DNA from 2 places in the Polaromonas sp. P1_G2 genome. Region 1 is predicted to be linked to the other one. Evidence: predicted binding sites of a transcription regulator. Region 1 holds the regulator's gene; the other holds the start of a gene.

Region 1 (3,464 bases):
CCGCCGCGTCGAGATCGCCCGCGCCCTGGCGACCCAGCCGCGCTTCATCCTGCTCGACGAGCCTTTTGCCGGCATTGACCCGATCGCCGTGATCGAGATCCAGCGCATCATCGGCTTCCTGAAGTCGCGCGGCATCGGCGTGCTGATCACCGACCACAACGTGCGCGAAACGCTGGGCATCTGCGACCACGCCTACATCATCAGCGACGGCCACGTGCTGGCCCAGGGCACGCCCTCCGAGATCGTGAACAACGCCGATGTGCGACGCGTGTACCTCGGTGAACACTTCAAGATGTAGGATGACACTCCCCCTGTTGTCGCTCACTTCGTGTAGCTCCCTCCCCCCCGAGGGGGCGGCGCCTGCGGCCTGGCAAAGCCAGTTCCGCGGCCCCTGCTCGCACTTTTTCTGCGCTTCGATCAAAGCTCCTTGACATGAAGCAGGGCCTCTCGCTCCGCGTCTCGCAGCACCTTGCGCTGACGCCCCAGCTGCAGCAGTCGATACGGCTGCTGCAGCTGTCGACGCTCGAGCTGAGCCAGGAGGTCGAGCAGATGCTCGACGAAAACCCGTTTCTCGAGGTGGCGGAAGAAACCGCCGTGCGCGAAGAGTTCGGCCTGGAGCACCTCAACACGCCGGTCAGCCAGGACAGCCGCGAGTTTGAATCCGCGGCGGATTCGACGGGCGGCGGCGCGGAGGATGCCGGGACTTCGGCCCCCGCCGATGCCGAGGTCAGCGCCGAACCCAAGCTCGAGGAAAGCTGGGAAGGCGACGGCACGGTGGAGACCACGCCCGACGACAGCGAATGGGGCAGCGATGCGCCGGCGCGCAAGAACAACAACGACGAGGGCGACACTGAGGCCTCCGACCTGACGGGCGCCCACGAGTCGCTGCAAGACCATTTGCACCGCCAGTCGTTGGGCCTGCGCCTGTCCGAAGAGGACCGCGCGGCCCTGCATTTCCTGATCGAGTCGCTCAATGACGACGGCTACCTCGAAGACAGCCTGGCCTCGCTCGCGGCGGGCCTGGCCGGGGATGACCTGGAACAGGCCGAGGACCTTGAGCAGCGTTTTGCCATGGCGCTCAAGCTGCTGCACCACATGGAGCCGGCCGGCGTGGGCGCGCGCAACCTGGCCGAATGCCTGGGCCTGCAGTTGCTGGACTGCAAGGACTGCGAAGAGACCCGCGCCGCTATCGCCATGTGCAAGCAGCCCATGGAGCTGCTGGCCAAACGCGACCTGAAGCGCCTGTCGCACCTGTGCGGATTCACCGAAGCCGCCGTCCGGGGCGCGATTGCCGTGATAGGCCGGCTCGACCCCAAACCCGGCCGCCGCTTCGTGAACGTGGAGCGCAACCTGATCGTGCCCGACGTCATCGTCGTGAAGTCGGGCCGGGGTTTCAAGGTCTCGCTCAACGGCGACGTGATGCCGCGCCTGCGCGTGCACGACATCTACGCCAACGCCCTCAAGCAGCACAAGGGCCAGGGCGGCCAGGCGCTACAGCAGCGTCTGCAGGAGGCGCGCTGGTTCATCAAGAACATCCAGCAGCGCTTCGACACCATCCTGCGCGTGAGCAGCGCCATCGTCGAGCGGCAGAAAAACTTCTTCACGCACGGCGAACTCGCCATGCGCCCGCTGGTGCTGCGCGAGATCGCCGACGAACTGGGCCTGCATGAGTCCACGATTTCGCGCGTGACCACCGCCAAGTACATGGGCACGCCCTTCGGCACTTTTGAGCTCAAATACTTCTTCGGCTCCGCGCTGGGCACCGAAACCGGCGGCAACGCTTCCAGCACCGCCGTGCGCGCGCTGATCAAGCAGTTCGTCTCCTCCGAGAGCCTGAAAAAGCCGCTCAGCGACAACCAGATTTCCGAAATGCTCAAGGAGCAGGGCATCGAATGCGCGCGCCGCACCGTGGCCAAGTACCGAGAGGCTTTGCGCATCGCGCCGGCTAATTTACGCAAATCACTGTAAATCCGATTCTCGGGCGCATGGCGGCGTTGCGCGGTGCTCGGAATCCTCATGCACCCAAGTGCATTCCGGTTCCTGCGCTCCGTGCGCCTTGCCCTGCATCCCGATAATCGAATTTCCAGCAGCCCTTTTGAAGAGTCCGACATGAACCAGCTCCAATTGTTTTTACCGTGCGCCGCCGGCGTCGAGGCCTTGCTGGCCACCGAGGTGCAGCGCGTCACCGGCATCCAGGGCAAGGCCTGGCGCGCCGGCGTGCAGTTGCAGGCTTCCTGGCGCGACGCGCTGCAGCTCAACCTGCACAGCCGCCTGGCCCAGCGCGTGCTGATCGAGTTGCAGCACAACCAGTACCGCAGTGAACAAGACCTTTACAACGCCGCCGCCAACGTGGCCTGGGAAATCTGGTTCACGCCCAAGCAGACCTTCAAGGTTGAGATCACCGCCCAGCACAGCCCGCTGCAGAGCCTGAACTTCGCGGCGCTGAAGATCAAGGACGCCATCGCCGACCGCTTCCGCGCCAAGTTCGACGACGTGCGGCCCAGCGTCGATACGCGCTGGCCCGACGTGCGCGTCTATGTGCACCTGACGACGGACACCGTCACGATTTACATCGACACCTCGGGTGAGCCCCTGTTCAAACGCGGCTGGCGCGAAGACAAGGGCGATGCGCCACTGAAAGAAACCCTGGCCGCCGCGATGATCGCCGCCAGCGGCTGGGACCAGCTGTGCAAGGACGGCGTTCCGCTCTACGACCCCTGCTGCGGCTCGGGCACCATCGCCATCGAGGCGGCGCAGATCGCCTGCAACATCGCGCCAGGCATCAACCGCCGTTTCGCCTTCCAGAAATACCTGCCCTTCCAGGGCCATGTGTGGGACGGCCTGCTGGACCAGGCCGAGGCCGCCATCACCGAACCCACGGCGCCGGTGTTCGGCAGCGATGTGTCCTTCCGCATGGTCGATTTCGCCGAACGCAATGCCGAGCGCGCCGGCGTGGCCAATGCGGTGGAATTCCGCGGCGGCGACGCGCTGCAGCGCATGCCACCCGCGCCCTCGGGCGTGATGCTGGTGAACCCGCCCTATGGCGAACGTATCGATGTAGCCGGCGTGGCCGGTATCACCGGTGTGCAGGGCCGCGACCAGCGCCGCCAGCAGAGCCGGGAAGTCCAGCACGACCACCGCAACCAGCCCATCGACGAGTTCGGCCAGCCGCTGAACCAGGACAGCGGTGACACGCGCGAAGAGCCGGCCTTCGAAACCCCGCGCGACCGCTCGGCCAACCCGGGCCGCGAGCAGGCGCAGAACGCCTGGGGCGAGGAAGCGGCCGACTTCTTTCCACAGCTGGCCGCGCACTGGAAGAAAAACTACGCGGGCTGGACGGCCCACGTGCTCACGCCCGACCTCAAGCTCCCCGGCAAGATGCGCCTGAAGGAATCGCGCCGTGTACCCATGTGGAACGGCCCGATCGAATGCCGGCTGTTCCGCTTCGACATGGTGGCCGGCTC
Region 2 (3,507 bases), on a different contig from region 1:
CCCATCTTCAGTTCAATGTAGGCGTCGAGCATGCTGTCGGTGAACACACCGCCCTTGGTCAGGAAGCTGCGGCCCACGTCGAGCGCGTCCAGCGCCTGGTCCAGGCTGTGGCAGACGGTTGGCACTTTTGCATCTTCCTCGGGCGGCAGATGGTACAGGTCCTTGGTGGCGGCTTCGCCGGGGTGGATCTTGTTTTCCACACCGTCCAGGCCGGCCATCATCAGGGCCGAGAAACCCAGGTACGGGTTCATCAGCGGATCGGGGAAGCGCGCTTCGATGCGGCGGCCCTTGGGGTTGGCGRCGTAAGGAATGCGGATCGAGGCCGAGCGGTTCTTGGCCGAGTAAGCCAGCTTGACCGGTGCTTCGTAGCCGGGAACCAGGCGCTTGTAGCTGTTGGTGCCGGGGTTGGTGATGGCGTTCAAGGCACGTGCGTGCTTGATGATGCCGCCGATGTAGTACAGCGCGAAGTCGGACAGGCCTGCGTAGCCGTCGCCGGCGAACAGGTTTTTGCCGTCTTTCCAGATGGACTGGTGAACGTGCATGCCGGAGCCGTTGTCGCCGACGATGGGCTTGGGCATGAAGGTGGCGGTCTTGCCGTAGGCATTGGCCACGTTCTGCACCACATACTTCAGGATCTGCGTCCAGTCGGCGCGCTGCACCAGGGTGCTGAAGCGGGTGCCGATTTCGTTCTGGCCGGCGCCGGCCACTTCGTGGTGGAACACTTCGACCGGAACGCCCAGCGATTCGAGGATCAGGGACATCTCGGCGCGCATGTCTTGCGTGCTGTCGACGGGAGGCACGGGGAAGTAGCCGCCCTTGACGGTCGGGCGGTGGCCGCGGTTGCCGCCTTCGAGCTTGGCGCCCGAATTCCAGGGCGCTTCGTACTCTTCGATCTTGAAGAAGGTGCCCGACATGTCGGTGTTCCAGCGCACGTCGTCAAAAATGAAGAATTCGGGTTCAGGGCCGAAGTAAGCGGTGTCGCCCAGGCCGGAAGCCTTGAGGTAGGCTTCGGCGCGCTGCGCGATGGAGCGCGGGTCGCGGTCATAGGCCTTGCCGTCGGCGGGCTCAAGCACGTCGCAGCTCATGAACAGCGTCGTTTCTTCAAAGAAAGGATCGATGTTGGCCGTTTTGGGGTCAGGCATCAGCTGCATGTCGGAGGCTTCAATGCCTTTCCAGCCGGCAACCGAAGAACCGTCGAAGGCGTGGCCCGACGTGAATTTGTCTTCGTCAAAGTGGGACACGGGCACGGTCACGTGCTGCTCTTTGCCCCGGGTGTCGGTGAAACGGAAGTCAACGAACTTGACTTCGTTTTCCTTGACCATTTTCATGACGTCTGCGACGGTCTTTGCCATCAAAATCTCCTGTGCTGGATGGGTGGTTGAAAATTATCTTCGGGCCTGTTGAATGCACTTTTTGTGCCAAAGCCGTTGGCTCTACGGTTTCCTGCCAAGCCTCGGATTGTGCCGTTATCTGGCCTCACTTCCAGCCTTGTCGAGGCTGAAAAGAGAAAAAACACCTTGCGGTAACGGCTGCACCATTTAAGTGCGCCACTCCAAATGCACCTTTTAAGTGCGAAAAATCAACGCACCAACTCGGGGCCGAATTTGAGGTCAAACTTGTGCAGGCCGGCGAGCATGGCGGGGTAAGCCAGGTTGACCGCCTCAGGCGCGCCTTTGACGCCCAACTCAATATGGCGGCCATATTCCGGGTGGTCCACGCTGGGCAGGCTGAAGACCTTGACGCCGGCATGCGCCGCTTCAATGGCGAGCATCAGCGGGGTCAGCATGGCTTCCATGGACCCAAAAATGATCACCGATTTTTCGGTGTAGGGCGACTTTTGGTGCAGGTGGGCATAGTGCGTGTCGAGCGCCCATTCGATCATGGGCCAGGCCATGACGGGGAAGCCGGGAACGAAGTGAACCGCGCCCTGCCCCACCCGGCAGGTAAAGCCGGGGATCTTGTTGTACGGATTCGGAATGATCTCCGCGCCCACCGGAAACACCCCCATGTTGAGGCGGTGGATGTTGTCGTCGCGGTCGGGCTCATAGGGTGTGCCCTGCTCCTTGGCCACGTCCGCCATGCGTTCGAGGATCAGGGTTTTGGCCGCGGGGTGCAAGGCCAGTTCAACCCCCAGCGCCTTTGCCGCGCACTGCCGGGTGTGGTCGTCAGGCGTGGCGCCTATACCGCCGCAGGAAAACACCACGTCGCCGTTGTCGCGCGCCGCCGCGAAGGCGCGCGCCAGCGTGGCGGTGATGCGCGCCGGGTCGTCGCCCACATAGTCGGCATACGCCAGCTGCAGGCCGCGCGCGCCCAGCAGTTCAATGGTTTTGGGCAGGTGCTTGTCGGCGCGTTTGCCCGAGAGGATTTCGTCGCCGACGATGATGAGGCCGAAGTGAGGAGTCATGTTCAGGGGATTCAAGGCAGGTGTAAATCGGGCTTGCCGCCCATGGAGCCAAAGCTGGGCGCCGGTCCCGGCAGGGCCTCGGGGGCCAGTTCCGCCGCCATGGACGTGATCGCGGCCTGCGCGAGTGGGTCCGGGGCGAGCGCGTTGTTTTTCTTGCGAAGCTGCTCCAGCGCAGCCAGGGTGTAGTGGGCGAACCAGAGTGAGGAAAACGCAAACACCAGGGTGTAGATCCAGATCGCCACCGGCACAAGGATGGGCGCCATGGCCACAAACATCGCACCTGAAGCCCAGAGCACGCTAGGCGCCGCGCCGAGGTAGCCGCTGAGCACGCCTATGGCAAGCAAGGGCATGCGGTGCTCCTTGAAAATCTGCCGCCGCTCTTCACTGCTGGCGTGGTCCACCATCGCGTCATAAGACATCACGCGGTAAGTCAGCCAGCCCCAGATCAGCGGCGGCAGCACCAGGATCAGCGGCGGAATCAACCAAAGCGGAATCGAAATGACCAGCGCCAGCAGGGCCAGCAAGGTCGAGCCCAGCGACCAAAACAGGCTGGTGAACAGGGAACCTCCCCGTTTGCGCTCCATTTGAGGAAAGCGCCGTTCAGCCACCAGGGCCACCATGGCAGGCGTCATGAGCAGTGCCACAAAGAGCAGCGAAACAATGATGATGACGGGAATAATCAACAACAACAACAGCACCTTGGGCAGTACGGTTTGCAGTTGACTCAAGCCCAGTCCCTCCAGCCAGCGAATCATGATATCGACCAGCTCGAAACTCCCGAGTTGCACGCGGACGGCTTCGGCAGCACTGTCCCAGAAGAAGTGGGCCAAGGTCAGAGAAACCACGCCCATGATCACCAACGGCAGGATCGATAGCACGATGACCCGCGGGTGCAGGCAATACATCACGGCACGCCAGAAGGCGTCAAGAAGTTTGCTCATGGCCGACAGGATACCCCGACTCGATGGCCGCCGGATTGCACCGTTCAAGCTTTGCCGAGGAGGCGCTTCAAGCCAATCCACTGCTGCGACCAGAAGCCCCTGCCGTAGTCCCGTTTGGCTTCCACCTGGTCGCGAACGCCGGTGGGGTCATAACGCTGCTCA

Evidence for each region. The regulator sigma-54, encoded in region 1, starts transcription at its own class of promoters, with help from an activator protein. The targets are predictions, from matches to a motif close to TGGCANGNAANCTGCTTT.
Region 2: the regulator sigma-54 is predicted to act here: its motif matches at 1,404-1,421, upstream of glnA (type I glutamate--ammonia ligase).

The regions. Positions count from the first base shown of each region.
Region 1 is NZ_JBFUBY010000003.1:14,173-17,636, reverse strand. It holds gene lptB (LPS export ABC transporter ATP-binding protein) at 1-298, shown strand, start outside; gene AC1D0P_RS00720 (RNA polymerase factor sigma-54) at 433-1,968, shown strand; gene AC1D0P_RS00715 (THUMP domain-containing class I SAM-dependent RNA methyltransferase) at 2,110-3,464, shown strand, end outside.
Region 2 is NZ_JBFUBY010000093.1:3,373-6,879, forward strand. It holds gene glnA (type I glutamate--ammonia ligase) at 1-1,352, opposite strand, end outside; gene AC1D0P_RS11615 (competence/damage-inducible protein A) at 1,580-2,404, opposite strand; gene AC1D0P_RS11620 (EI24 domain-containing protein) at 2,416-3,345, opposite strand; gene AC1D0P_RS11625 (sterol desaturase family protein) at 3,390-3,507, opposite strand, start outside.